One region of the Pantoea sp. Lu_F5_004 genome, then DNA from elsewhere that is predicted to be linked to it. Evidence: predicted binding sites of a transcription regulator. Region 1 holds the regulator's gene; each other region holds the start of a gene.
What was found. Region 1 encodes CRP, which controls carbon source genes, mostly activating them, when cyclic AMP is high. Its sites were predicted from a motif close to ATGTGANNNNNNTCACAT; they were not measured.
Positions count from the first base shown of each region.

Region 2: cdd (cytidine deaminase) is a predicted target of CRP. The motif match lies at 1,444-1,461, and genes of this name have one in related genera.
Region 3: ACR8BN_RS17745 (YjcB family protein) is a predicted target of CRP. The motif match lies at 3,785-3,802, and genes of this name have one in related genera.

Region 1 covers NZ_CP194946.1:451,900-456,761, forward strand. Annotated here, with positions in the region: gene argD (bifunctional acetylornithine/succinyldiaminopimelate transaminase) at 1-850, shown strand, start outside; gene ACR8BN_RS02090 (YccS/YhfK family putative transporter) at 852-2,927, opposite strand; gene crp (cAMP-activated global transcriptional regulator CRP) at 2,985-3,617, opposite strand; gene ACR8BN_RS02100 (OsmC family protein) at 3,921-4,325, shown strand.
Region 2 covers NZ_CP194946.1:1,432,561-1,437,422, reverse strand. Annotated here, with positions in the region: gene metG (methionine--tRNA ligase) at 1-78, shown strand, start outside; gene ACR8BN_RS06685 (CidA/LrgA family protein) at 312-704, shown strand; gene ACR8BN_RS06680 (CidB/LrgB family autolysis modulator) at 697-1,389, shown strand; gene cdd (cytidine deaminase) at 1,510-2,400, shown strand; gene ACR8BN_RS06670 (NAD-dependent malic enzyme) at 2,670-4,367, shown strand; gene sanA (outer membrane permeability protein SanA) at 4,503-4,862, shown strand, end outside.
Region 3 covers NZ_CP194946.1:3,822,476-3,827,337, reverse strand. Annotated here, with positions in the region: gene ACR8BN_RS17760 (transposase) at 207-602, opposite strand; gene ACR8BN_RS17755 (oligosaccharide flippase family protein) at 1,128-2,384, shown strand; gene ACR8BN_RS17750 (ATP-grasp fold amidoligase family protein) at 2,393-3,343, shown strand; gene ACR8BN_RS17745 (YjcB family protein) at 3,398-3,679, opposite strand; gene soxS (superoxide response transcriptional regulator SoxS) at 3,934-4,359, opposite strand; gene soxR (redox-sensitive transcriptional activator SoxR) at 4,460-4,862, shown strand, end outside.

The DNA.
Region 1 (4,862 bases):
CAAACGTCACAGCCCGTTCAAAAGTAAGATCATCGCCTTTCATAACGCCTTTCATGGCCGGACGCTGTTTACCGTCACGGTCGGCGGACAGCCAAAATATTCTGACGGGTTCGGGCCTAAACCGGCGGATATCGTCCATGTGCCATTCAATGACCTGAACGCAGTGAAAGCGGTGATTGACGATCACACCTGCGCCATTGTGGTTGAACCGATTCAGGGTGAGGGCGGCGTCGTGCCCGCAACGCAGGAATTTATGCAGGGACTGCGTGAGCTTTGCGATCAGCATCAGGCGCTGCTGGTGCTGGATGAAGTGCAGAGCGGCATGGGGCGCAGCGGCAAGCTGTTCGCCTATGAGCATTATGGCGTCCAGCCCGATATTCTGACCTCAGCCAAAGCGCTGGGCGGCGGTTTCCCGGTCAGCGCCATGCTGACCACTAACGATATCGCCTCGACCATGGCGCCGGGCGTGCATGGCACCACCTATGGCGGCAATCCACTCGCCTGCGCCATCGCCGAAACCGCGCTTGATATTATCAATACGCCGGACGTGCTGGCAGGCGTTGAGACACGTCGTCAGCACTTTGTCACGGCGCTGCAGGCCATCGATGCGAAGTATGATCTCTTCAGCGATATTCGCGGCAAGGGTCTGCTGATTGGCGCGGCGCTGAAACCGCAGCATGCCGGTAAAGCACGCGACATCCTGAATGCCGCGGCCGCAGAAGGCGTGATGGTGCTGGTTGCCGGAACCGACGTGATGCGTTTTGCCCCGTCACTGATCATTGAGCCTGCCGACATCGAAGAGGGCATGAGCCGCTTCGCCACGGCCGTCGGCAACGTGCTCAACGGCTAGCTTAGTTTTTACGTAAGCGTCTGATCAGCCAGCGGCCATGTTGCGGCCGCTGGTTCCACGCCAGCGATGAAATGGTGTACATCACGCTCAGATGATCGAGAATGCGCCGTACATGCTGCTCCACCACCGTGATCGGTCCCTCACTGATATTTTCCAGGTCATCCAGCAGGTTAACCTGTGAGCTTTCACCATCATATTCCAGCCGCTGCTGACACCGCTGCAGCGCGATTTCACAGGATTGCAGGTAACGCTCAGCCAGCGAGGCAGTGAGCATGGTGTGCTCCCGCGCCAGAATCGTCATAGCGTTGATATGTTCGACGATAAACTGACTGTGCGTGACCCAGAGCCGCATATCACTCAGATAGCGGGAGTTGAACGCGGGTTCCTGCATCGCCTGATTCAGTGAGTTAAACAGCGCATTGTGTGCCTGATTGACCTTCACGCGCTGATAAGCCAGTTTCTCTGGTGACTGTTCGTCACCCAGCAACAGCCGTAGCGCATCCTGATAGGTTTCCAGTGCGTCATGGGCGTTCTGCCGCAGCAGGCCGCTCTGCCACTGCGGCCACAGCCAGAGCATCCCGCCAAAAGCGATCAGACAACCCATCAGCGTATCCATGAGTCGCGGCAGCAGAAACTGCGCGCCATTCAGCGACAGCAATTGCAGCGAGTAAACCGCCGTGACCGTAAAACCAATCATCGACCAGCCATAGAACTGGCGGGTAAAGCGATAGCTGATAAAGGTAATCGCCAGCATGATCAGCAGTACCAGCGACTCTGGCACCGCCATGCGCAGCGTGGCAGCCGCGATCACCAGACCGGCAAAAGTGCCCAGCGCCCGGTGCTGAATGCGGACACGGGTAGCGCTGTAGCCGTTCTGGCTGACGAACATGATGGTCATCAGGATCCAGTAGGGTTTGGGGATGTTGAAGAACAGCGCCAGCGCGCTGCCCAGCATCAGCATCACCGCAAACCGGCCGGCAGTGCGCAGGGCCGATGAGCGGAACGAGAGATAACTGCGCAGCGCCGGTAACAGCGGCAGACGGCGCTGGCGATCAGCCATCAGATCACGCTGATAAAGGGGTTTCTGGGTGCGCAGAACCCGCGCGATGCGGTTGAAGTGGTAAAGGCAGAAGTTACCCACCGGATTGTCGGGATGCTGATGGGCGATTTTCTCCAGCGCGCCGAGCTGTTTATCCATCGCAAAGCGATCGGGTAGCTGGTGATAGAGAATGTTATCCGCCAGCACCCGCAACCGGGCCGAGATGGTTTTGGCATTCCAGCGGATCACCGCTTCGGCGTGGCTCTGTTCGACCAGTTTCTGTACCTCTTCCGGCCGATGCAGGCTGACCGAGATATGTTCCTGCAGATCCAGCGCCACCTGAAAGGCGCGCGTCAGCCGTTTATGGCTGTGATCGCGGCTTGCCGACAGCATATGCATCTGCTGATAACAGGTGTTAATCAGATCGACCACTTTCTGCTGACGGGCCAGTAGCGGCGGCAGCGCCTTTTCCGGATCGGTCAGCTGCGTCAGCAGGGTATATTTTGCGTCGCAGTAGTTAGCCAGCTCGCGGTAGATCAGGCTCAGGCTTTCGCGCATCGGCTGCTCTTTCCACAGCCAGAACCAGAACCAGTTAAACAGCCCGTACCACAGCGTGCCACCGATATAGAGCAGCGGGGGGACATAGATTGGCATGCGGCCAATCAGGCTCAGGGTAAAGATGGCGGCAATCAGGGTGCCGGGCAGCAGACGACCATGCAGCGGGCTGATCTCCCCGGTAACGCCGAGCAATAAGGGCATGGCAAACAGGATGAGCGGCAGCGGAATAGCATGCAGGGTGAGCCACTGCATCAGAAAGCTGCCGAGGGCAAACAGGCTGCCGCCAACAATCAGGCGTTTGAAGAAGCGTTTATGCGGGGTATCCAGACCGGCAATGTTGCAGCAGGCGGGCACTAATGAGAACAGCAGACCTTTTTGCAGGTCGCCAGCCAGCCAGCCCAGCGCCACTGGCAGACAGAGCACCAGCGTTTGCCGCAAGGCGTAGTTAACTTCAGGATGGTAAATAATTCGACGCCACATCGGCCCAACACAAACAATAACGGCGTGATGTTGCCATCACGCCGTGGGTGACAGGAATTAGCGGGTGCCGTAAACGACGATGGTTTTGCCGTGTGCGGAGATCAGGTTCTGATCTTCCAGCATCTTCAAAATACGGCCCACGGTTTCACGTGAACAACCAACAATCTGGCCAATTTCCTGACGAGTGATTTTAATTTGCATGCCGTCGGGATGCGTCATGGCATCTGGCTGCTTCGCCAGGTTGAGCAGGGTCTGTGCAATGCGTCCGGTTACGTCGAGGAAAGCGAGGTTACCCACTTTTTCAGACGTCACCTGCAGGCGACGCGCCATCTGCGATGAGAGTCGCATCAGGATGTCAGGGTTAACCTGAATCAGCTGACGGAATTTCTTGTAAGAAATCTCCGCCACTTCGCACGCGCTTTTCGCACGTACCCAGGCGCTGCGTTCCTGGCCTTCTTCGAACAGGCCAAGTTCACCAATAAAATCGCCCTGATTCAGGTAGGAAAGAATCATCTCTTTGCCTTCTTCATCTTTAATCAGAACCGCGACGGAACCTTTCACGATGTAGTAAAGCGTTTCTGCTTTTTCACCTTGGTGAATCAGCGTACTTTTGGATGGATACTTGTGAATATGGCAATGGGACAGGAACCATTCGAGTGTAGGGTCTGTTTGCGGTTTGCCGAGAACCATTCGCTATTATCCTCTGTTGTAATCGTGCCCAAAATACAGGGGGCAGTTTTCCCTGTCAGGCGGTGAAAGCTTCAAGCGTTTCCATTTCAGGAAATTATTCGGGCCGCATCAGGCGCAGTGCGCATCATCCTTCCCGCCTTCGTCATCGGGTGACGAAAAATATTTTCAGCACTGTTTGTAGCACAGCTTTTGCCGACTGTCTTCTGTTGTCTCGCTTCAGCTACGGGCGGATTTCTCTGGATTGCTGTTTACCAGGCGAAAGCGTACTCTGGCGACAAAACAGCGTATTCCGGAGCAAAAATCATGCAGGCAAGAGTGAAATGGGTAGAAGGGCTGACATTCCTCGGAGAATCCTCATCCGGCCATCAGATACTGATGGATGGAAATTCGGGTGATAAAGCGCCCAGCCCAATGGAGATGGTGCTGATGGCGGCGGGCGGATGCAGTGCGATTGACGTGGTATCAATTCTGCAAAAAGGCCGAAACGATGTGGCTGATTGTGAAGTAAAACTGACCTCAGAACGTCGTGAAGAGGCGCCGCGAATCTTTACGCACATCAACCTGCATTTTATCGTGAGTGGTAAAGCGCTCCAGGATAAAGCGGTATCACGCGCCGTGGATCTTTCTGCTGAAAAATATTGCTCTGTGGCCATCATGCTGGGTAAAGGCGTCAACATTACGCATAGCTATGAAGTGATTGAGCTGTAGTAGCCGCAGGGGTCATTGCAGACCTGCTAACTTCACTTCCAGTATCTGATTCAGGTTGCTTTAAGACTGTGCCTGCATCGGGAATCCGCTTTGATACTGTGCCTGCGCTGGGAACCGGGTCAGATCGGAAAGTCGCTTAAGCCAATCTCTGGCCGCTCGGCCCGCGCGATTACGCACCTCATCCCTGAGGCGCGCCCGTAGCCGGGCCAACGCGTTGCGTTGTTCAAAAACGCTCCCGGCGTTTTTATCCGGGCGGCGGGACGCTTTCCTCTTCTGACCCGGTTCCCGGCGTGTTGAACTTATCTATTGCTGCCAGATTCTTTCTGCCCAGGCGTTGTCTGTAGCGACCTTCCTGAAACCGGATGCGGTTGCCGGACGTGAAGCGAAGGGAGCATATACCTGTAGCAAAGCATCGCGGGCCAGGGATGGCGGTTTTGCGTCTTTGCGAAAGGTGTATGCTCCCTGAAGCCTGCTCAGCGGTAAGTCTTTAGCCGCAGGAAAACCAGTTTTACCATCTTTGTGAAAGACATCTGCTCT
Region 2 (4,862 bases), 980 kb from region 1:
TCAGCGGGTCCTGGCGGCAAAGATCTGTTTGTGCTGTCCGTCGACAGCGGTGCTGTACCGGGAATGCCCGTTAAGTAACACTCTGCACTCTGCGGCTTTGACCGCTTAGCGCAGTGCCGTTCTCACACCCTTCGTGCCTCATCACGGGCGCGAAGGGTTATCACTCCTCGCTCTGAATGTGCACCGCTTCCATTCCACTCCCGCCTCTGAAAATCTGTATCTGCTACTGTCACACCGCTGCATAAATGTGATCGCTAGCACGCTAAGCGGTTAATGCGTATGATGAAGCTCAGTGAAAACAGGAGCCTGCCATGCTCACCGTGCTGTCTGTCTGCGGGCGCTATCTTCGCGCCTTTATCATCATTTATCTCTGCTTATACGCCGGAATCGGCATCGCCTCGCTGCTGCCCATCAAACTGCCTGGCAGCATCCTTGGGATGTTAATTCTGTTTGCCCTGCTCGCCTCGCAGATCCTGCCTGTCAGTTGGGTTAAACCGGGCTGCCATCTGCTGATTCGCTATATGGCGCTGCTGTTTGTGCCGATCAGCGTCGGGGTAATGAGCTACACCGATATTCTGACGGCGCAGTTTGGCCCTATCGTGATCTCCTGCGTCGTCAGCACCTTCCTGGTTCTCTCTATTGTCGGCGTAAGCGCTCACCAGCTTCATAGTCGCCGCCCGGCCGGGGAGTCAGGCGATGAGTGAAATATGGTGGTCACTGCCACTGACGCTGGCGGCATTTTTTCTGGCGCGCAAACTGGCGATACGGCTGAAAATCTCGCTGCTCAATCCGCTGCTGGTGGCGATGGCGATTATTATCCCGATTCTGCTGCTGTTGCAGCTGCCCTATTCGCGCTATTTCGCGGGCAGTCAGATTCTTAATCAGCTACTGCAACCGGCTGTTGTCGCGCTGGCACTGCCGCTGTATGAGCAGATGCATCAGATCCGTGCCCGCTGGAAATCGATTATTGGCGTCTGCTTTATCGGCAGTGTGACCGCCATGACCTCTGGCACCGCTATTGCTCTGTGGATGGGTGCCACGCCTGAAATCGCCGCTACCATCGTTCCTAAATCCGTTACCACGCCCATTGCGATGGCCGTCTCCGGTTCGCTGCACGGTATTCCCGCCATCAGCGCCATCTGCGTGCTGATTGCCGGGGTACTGGGTGCGGTGTTCGGACATACTGTGCTGAATCTGCTTGGCGTGAAATCTAAGGCGGCGCGCGGACTGGCGATAGGTAACGCGTCGCACGCACTCGGCACAGCGCGCGCCGCTGAACTCGACTATCAGGAAGGGGCATTCAGCTCACTGGCGCTGGTGATCTGCGGCATCATCACCTCACTGCTGGCGCCGTTTATTTTTCCGCTGCTGCTGCACTGGTTTGGCTGAAAGTTTGCGAGAGATCTCGCAAAGTTGAAACATGCAACACAGGTTACATTGTCAGAGCGATGTGGATCACATATAAACCGGTGACTGGCACATCGCCCTGCTGAATCTAATGAGGCTCACATGCAATCCCGTTTCCTCTCTGCCTTTGAGGCATTGCCGTCAACGCTGCAAACCGCACTCGCTCCGCTGCTGGACGATCCTGGCTTTCAGGCGGTGCTGAGCGCCGACCAGGTCGCCTCACTGCAGCAACAGACGCAGATGGATGCCGATGCTCTGGCGCTGGCGCTGCTGCCCCTGGCGGCGGCCTGTGCCGTTGCTACCGTGTCGCATTTTAACGTCGGGGCTATTGCCCGTGGCGTCAGCGGCAACTGGTACTTCGGGGCCAACATGGAATTTATCGGTACGCCGTTGCAACAGACGGTTCACGCCGAGCAGAGCGCTATTACCCATGCGTGGCTGCGTGGCGAAAGTCAGCTTGAGACGATCACCGTTAACTACACACCGTGCGGTCACTGCCGTCAGTTTATGAACGAGCTGAACAGCGGTACGAACATTCGCATCAGCCTGCCACAACGCGCGATCAGCACCCTGGCCGATTATCTGCCGGATGCCTTTGGACCGCGCGATCTGGACATCACGACCTTCCTGATGGACAGCGTGGATCACGGCTATGTAGCCGAAGGCGATGAACTGGTGCAGGCCGCGGTTGCCGCTGCCAATGCCAGCCACGCGCCTTACAGCCAGTCACACGCCGGTGTTGCGCTGCTGACCGCAAACGGCGCGATTGTCACCGGGCGCTATGCGGAAAATGCCGCCTTTAACCCGAGTTTCCCGCCCCTTCAGGCGGCGCTGGTCCTGCTCAACATACAGGGTGGCGATGTTCGTCAGATAAAAAAAGCGGTATTAGCCGAAGTGGAAAATGCCACGCTAAGCCAGTTCGCCGCCACACAGGCGACACTTGAGACATTTGGTTGCGGTGAGCTGCTGCAGGTGACGCTGTACAAAGCATAACCCGCTGTCAGAGAGGCCACAGTTTTGTGAGCTTTTATGAACAAACGCTGTACTTCTGCAGGAAATTTCATAGGATCTGGCGCCAGAATTCACGTCATTACAAATTACTCTGAATAATTCAGGTTGCAGGATGGCAGCACGGTCGTAAATGTTTCTGCAGCGGTTACCCTGCCGCTGCCAGGCCTGCAGTCTGAGCTATAACGGGTAAGAAAACTGGCGCTACCTTTCCGGCGTGACGCCAGACAACACTGCAACCGGAGCATTACCGCATGGAACTCGACTACGAAAGTAAACGCCCGCTGTATATCCCTTATGCTGGCCCGATTTTGCTGGAATTTCCCCTGCTGAACAAAGGCAGCGCCTTTAGTATCGAAGAACGTAACGAATTCAACCTCAACGGTCTGCTGCCAGAAGCAGTGGAATCGATTGAAGAGCAGGCGCAGCGTGCCTGGCGTCAGTTCCAGGACTTCAAAAACAATAACGATAAGCATGTCTACCTGCGTAACATCCAGGACACCAACGAAACGCTGTTCTACCGCCTGCTGGATAACCATCTCGAAGAGATGATGCCCATCATCTACACCCCGACCGTCGGCGCAGCCTGTGAACACTTCTCTGAAATCTACCGTCGTGCGCGTGGCGTGTTCATCTCCTACCCTAACCGCGACCATATCGAAGATATGCTGCAAAACGCCACCAAGCAGAATGTGAAGGTGATTGTGGTGACTGATGGCGAGCGTATTCTGGGCCTCGGCGATCAGGGCATCGGTGGTATGGGTATCCCGATTGGTAAGCTTTCACTCTACACCGCCTGTGGCGGCATCAGTCCGGCTTACACCCTGCCGGTGGTGCTGGATGTTGGTACCAACAACCAGCAGTTGCTGAACGATCCGCTCTATATGGGCTGGCGTCATCCGCGCATCACCGGTGAAGAGTATGATGCGTTCGTGAACGATTTTATTCAGGCCGTTAAACGCCGCTGGCCGAAAGTGCTGTTGCAGTTTGAAGATTTCGCCCAGAAGAATGCCATGCCGCTGCTGAACCGCTATCGCGATGAAGTCTGCTGCTTTAACGATGATATTCAGGGCACAGCCGCCGTGACCGTGGGCACCCTGATTGCCGCCAGCCGCGCCGCTGGCAGCCGCCTGTGCGAGCAGAAAGTGGTGTTCCTGGGCGCCGGTTCCGCAGGTTGTGGTATCGCTGAACAGATCATCGCACAGATGAAATCCGAAGGTCTGAGTGACGAGGAAGCGCGTGGCCGGGTAATGATGGTGGATCGCTTTGGTCTGCTCACTGACAAGCTGCCTAACCTGCTCGATTTCCAGAGCAAGCTGGTGCAGAAGAGCGAAAACCTGCAGCAGTGGGATGTCACCAATGATTCCATCTCGCTGCTGGACGTGGTGCGCAATGCCAGACCCGATATTCTGATTGGTGTTTCTGGCCAGCCGGGCCTGTTCACCGAAGAGATCATCCGCGAGATGCACAAGCACTGTAAGCGCCCTATCGTGATGCCACTGTCGAACCCGACATCACGCGTGGAAGCGACGCCAGCCGATATCATCGCCTGGACTGACGGTGCCGCACTGGTCGCAACCGGCAGTCCGTTCTCGCCGGTGAGCTGGAACGGTAAAACCTATCCGATTGCGCAGTGCAACAACTCCTACATCTTCCCGGGCATTGGTCTGGGTGTGATTGCTTCGGGTGCCAGCCGCGTTACCGATACCATGCTGATGACCGCCAGCCGCGCGCTCGCTGACTGTTCTCCGCTGGTGAATGAAGGTGAAGGCCCGGTGCTGCCAGAGATTAAAGATATCCAGGGTGTATCGAAAATCATTGCGATGGAAGTGGGTAAAGCTGCTCAGCTGGCGGGTGTCGCCGTGGTGACCTCTGAAGATGTGTTGTCACAGGCTATCGCCAACAACTTCTGGCTGCCGCAGTACCGTCATTATCGTCGTACCTCGATTTAATCTTCAGACTGCCGGATTGCATCCGATCCGGCAGTGTTCAAAAAGAGCACAGCCAGCCGGCAGTAACTTGCTTCACAGTGACAGCTCAAGTAGCCTTGTCCCATCTCACTATTCTGACATCGAGTCTCCAGGCGCATGCTGAAACGCGTTTTCATTGGTCTGCTTTTCATCATCTTACTGATGATGGCAACGGCGCTCGGCCTTGATCGCTGGATCAGCTGGAAAACTGCGCCCTTTATCTACGAAAATGTCGCCTCTTTGCCACATCGTCAGGTCGGTGTGGTACTGGGTACGGCGAAATATTATCGCACCGGCGTCATCAATCAGTATTACCTTTATCGTATGCAGGGCGCGCTGAATGCCTACAACAGCGGCAAGGTCAATTATCTGCTGTTAAGCGGTGATAACGCGCTGCAAAGCTATAACGAGCCGATGACGATGCGCCGCGATCTCATCAAAGCCGGTGTCGATCCGGCTGATATCGTGCTGGACTAT
Region 3 (4,862 bases), 720 kb from region 1:
TGGGAAGGGAAGAGTAGCCGTAGAATGCGAGACGTTTGCTGTTGTGAATCAATTTTACCGCAAAAAAAGAAGCTTAGCCGTGAAGCCATTCATTAGTTATAAATGGAGCGGAAAAGGGTGCCGCAATTGTCCTGTTAAATGATCTTCATCTCTTCTGGTAAGAACAAATCTCAGCGTTAAGTCTAAAAAGCGCGGTAGCATTGGGTTTAGCGGTTCTCCGTGCCTGACGGATAATGGTATACGCTGCGGCTGATATCTAATAAGCGGCAGCTGCGGCGGGTGCCGATGTCAAAGGTGGCCTGCAGGAAATCCACAGCCTGACGTTTTTCATTAGTGGTAAAGAAGTGCTTCAGAACGCTCTGCAGCATCTCTTTGTCCGAGTTGAGCGTCTGCAGTTCACGCGTGATGTTCTGCAGTTTTTCTTCCAGCTCTTTGATTTTTCTGCCTTCTTCCGAAGACAACCCAGAAAACTTCTTCTTCCAGCTGTAGAACGTGGCTTCAGAGATGCCTAACTCTTCACAAATCTCTCTGACTTTCACGCCCGATTCAGAAGCTTTAATGGCATTTGTGATTTGATCTTCGCTGTATCGTGACTTTCTCATAAATGCTCTTACCTTTCTTATCGATTAATGGATGAGAATGACTTTAATAATTTCTGGCACTGTAAGATTCTATTAAGGCAGTATTAAAGTGCGCGAATTGAATTGCGAAGCCTAAATTAAGATATTTAGAATAAATATCATCATGGGATAAATCTTATTTTATTCTTATCCGGTGGGCGTGCCTTCCTGGAGGGGGCTTTTTGTTATAAATTCATCGCATCCAAAATACGAAAAAATTCTACGTACATTGGATATTTAGCCTGACCGACTTGATTAATATGCCGGGAAGGACTCTTAAAGGTTGTTTTATTTTCAGCCTGAAATCGTTTCCATCTGAAGTGATTCGCGCCATTTATAATAAGAATTATCCTGAATTAACACTCCGGATCATGATTTACATCTCAATTTTCGGACCAGCATGGTCTGAAGTCTTACATTTTCGCCAGGCCCACTGAGCGCTTATTAATTCGTTACAGGGATGTTGTACCGAAGCGGTTGTAGTTGAGTAATACTAAGGAAGAGTCGATGAAATTGAGCGTAATGTCTAATGCCGCCTGGATGATGTCTGAGAAGATCATCTCCGTCTTTGGCGTCATTTTTGTGACGTCTTACGTGGCGAAATCCTTTGGCCCAACGGTGTTTGGCCAGATGGCGTTTTCTACTTCACTATTTGCGATGGTGCAAACCGTTGCAATCTTTGGCACCGAAACCATTCTGTTTAAACGCGTCAGCAAAAATGCGTCAAAAGGCCTGCGCCTGATGACCATCGCCCGTACGATGAGAATGGTGCTGTTGCTGGTCACTTCGGTGCCAGTCTTAATCTGGGTCTGGTACAACATGCAGGAAAATTTCCTGGCGTTTGCACTGGCCTCATTTGTTGCCTCGGTTTTTGTCACCCAGGATACCTTCAGCGTTTATAACAACGCGCGTCTTGCCTCGCGTCTTAACACCATCGCCAACGCCGTGGGCATGCTGCTGAGTTTCGGCATCAGCTTCACCGTCGCCTGGCTGCGTCTTAATCCGCTCTGGCTGACGCTGTCGATTGTCGCAGTGACCCTGGTGCCTTACCTGATTAAGCGTCACAACTTCTATCAGGACCATCAGGATCAGATGCCACCGCGTGAAAAGCGCACGGCCTATCTGCGTTATCTGATGTATGCCGGTCTGCCGCTGGCGATCTCCAGCATCTTTATCTCTGTGCAGGTAAAAGCAGCGCAGATGTTCCTGGCAGGCACGGCACCCGCGCGCGACCTCGGGCTGTTTGCGGCGGCGAATACCATTTCCGCCTCATGGATTTTTATCCCGGTGGCGCTCATCACCTCCTGCTTCACTGAAATCTTCAGGGAGCGGGGCGAGGTCGCCATTAAGCTGGCTGCGCGGCTCAATGGCTATGTTATGGCTGTTTCATTGCTGATGCTGCTGGTCATTTCGCTTTATGGCGAGCGGATCATCATTGCGTTGTACGGCCCGGAATTTACACAGTCAGGAAGTCTCATTACGTTGCTGTCGATAGCGACCAGCTTTTCGGCAATGGGGACCGTAGCGTATCGCTACATGGTCAAAGAGGGAGGATTTAACTACTTGCTGAGGAAAATCATCTGCCTGATGGTCATCAGTTTGCCGCTCTCCTGGTGGTTGATCCAGGGTCACGGCATCATGGGGGCCGCGTGGAGCGTTTTCCTTTCAGAACTTTTGTCCCTGACCGTAATGAATTACTTCTTTAAAAACGGCGTCATTCAAAAGATTCAGGTTTCCTCACTCAACTACAAAACATACAAATGAGGTCAGATATGCTCAAGTTGAAAGAAGAACTCAGAAGAAGTGTGCAGTATTTTATTAAGAAGATGCCCTGGGCTTATCAGGACCGCATCTACTACTTCCATAAGTTCAGAAAGCTGCCCAATCTGCGTCAGCCAAAAGTGTTCAACGAGAAGGTGTTGTACCGTAAGTTTATCTTCGGCGATTACCAGAACTATGGTCGTCTGTCAGATAAGTACTCGGTGCGCGAATTCATTGCTGAAAAAATCGGTAATGAATACCTGATCCCGCTGGTACACGAAACCACTGACCCGACCACGCTCAACAGCTTACCCTGCTGGAAGGGGACGGTGATCAAGCCGAACCACGCCTCCAACATGGTAGAGATTCTGCTGGAGGAGCCGGACGCACTGCGCAAGCAGCAGATCATTCATGACTGCTATCGCTGGCTGAAGACCGACTTCGCCAACGAAGCGCGTGAGATTCACTATCGCTATATCAAGCCACGTATCCTGGTTGAGAAGTACATTGGTGATGGCAAAAGCGCGCCGATTGATTACAAGTTTCATATGTTCAACAAGCGTGATGGCAAGTTCGAATATGTGCTGCAGGTGATCTACAACCGCTGCCAGCCGCTGCTGTCGATGAATTTCTACGTGAATAACCTCAATGAGGCCTATCACAAGATTCGCGATACCGGTCTGGATGTCTCACCGATTATGCCGTCACTGGAACATGCGCTCGAACTGAGCAAGAAGCTGGCCAGTGATTTCGACTACGTGCGTGTGGACTGGTATATCCATGACGAGCGGATCTACTTTGGCGAACTGACCTTCACCCCAGGTGCAGGACTGGTCACCGGATTAGATCGTGGTTTAAATCAGATGATGGGAGATATGTGGATTCAGGACCGCCGCGGAACGCAGAGCCCGGGCGTTACAGTGCAGGATGTTAATATCCCTGCCATGTTGAAGAAAATTTAAGTACACACAGCAATATAAAAAACCCCGCTAAGCGGGGTTTTTTATGCGCAAAAATCAGGGCATCGGCCAGTCAGCAGGCGCCTGGCTCATCACATCGATAAAGGCATGCTTTGAGATTTCCAGAAAGTTATGCACGTTATCCATGCTCAGGGTAATGCCCATCAGACCGGTAACAAACCAGCAGGTCATGCCTAAACCAATCCCGCCACACATAAATGCCATCACGTGACGGCTATCCTGACGAAGTTTGGTTTTCAGGGTGCTGGCAAAAAACATCATGACTGCGCTCAGCAATTCCCAACGCATAACAAGTAAACTGGCGGTTAACGTAGCCATCGGCCGGACCTCAATATCAGTAAGTATTCCTGACAATCTGCGGACATCACCGGCGGCGGAAAAGTGTGTCAGGGGGTGCTTTTTCGCCGTCAACCCAGGTTCAAAGTGTGACTTGGGTCACATTATATCACCCGATTTTAAATTTTGAACAAAATTTGACTCTGGTATGGTAGCGGCGTGAGGGAATAGTGAGAAGTAGAAGAAGAACGGCGGGGAAATCAGTCAGATGCGCCCGGGCGGGCGCATCTGAAGGGTCAACGAACCGGACAGCACTCGCCGGTCGTGCGCTGGGTGAAGCTACTGATACCGTCATTGCAGCCAAAACTCAGCAGGCGAGGGCGCTGAATCGCCTGGCGGCGCATGGTGTGGCGGTAAGCGGTAGGCGTCTGTGAAAACTGACGACGAAACACACGGGAGAAGGTCTGCTGCGAGTCATAGCCATACTGCATCGCAATATCAAACACCGGGCGCTGTGTCTGCGACAGGGCTTCTGCAGCCAGCGTCAGACGGCGCTCGCGAATATAGCCACCCAGCGTCTGTTTCGTTACCGAACGGAACATACGCTGCAGGTGCCATTTCGAATAGCCCGATTTTGCGGCAACCTCATCGATCGACAGGCTCTTATCCAGGTTCTGGTCAATCCAGTGCGTCAGGGAATGAATGATCTCTTCTTGCATCATGGCCTCATCCTTCTGGTGCTTAATAAGCGGTAATAGGAGTTTAGTGGTTTTGATGGAGAGCGAGTATAATTCCTCAAGTTAACTTGAGGTAAAGAGCCTGATGAAAAAAGAACGCAACTATCCCAAACCGGTTTTAACACCGGGTGAAGTGGCGCGCCGCAGCGGTGTGGCGGTCTCGGCGCTGCACTTCTATGAGACCAAAGGGCTGATCTCCAGCACCCGCAACAGCGGCAATCAGCGGCGATACAGCCGTGATGTGCTGCGACGCGTCGCTATTATTAAGATTGCGCAGCGCATCGGCATTCCGCTGGCGACGGTCAGTAACAGTCTTGATCACATTCCGGCGAACACGCGCATGTCAGCACCGGAGTGGGATGCGCTGACCCGGCACTGGCGCGAAGAGCTGGATAAGCGCATTGAAACCCTGACCCGCCTGCGTAATGACCTGGATGGCTGTATCGGCTGCGGCTGTTTGTCGATGCGCGACTGCCCGCTGCGCAATC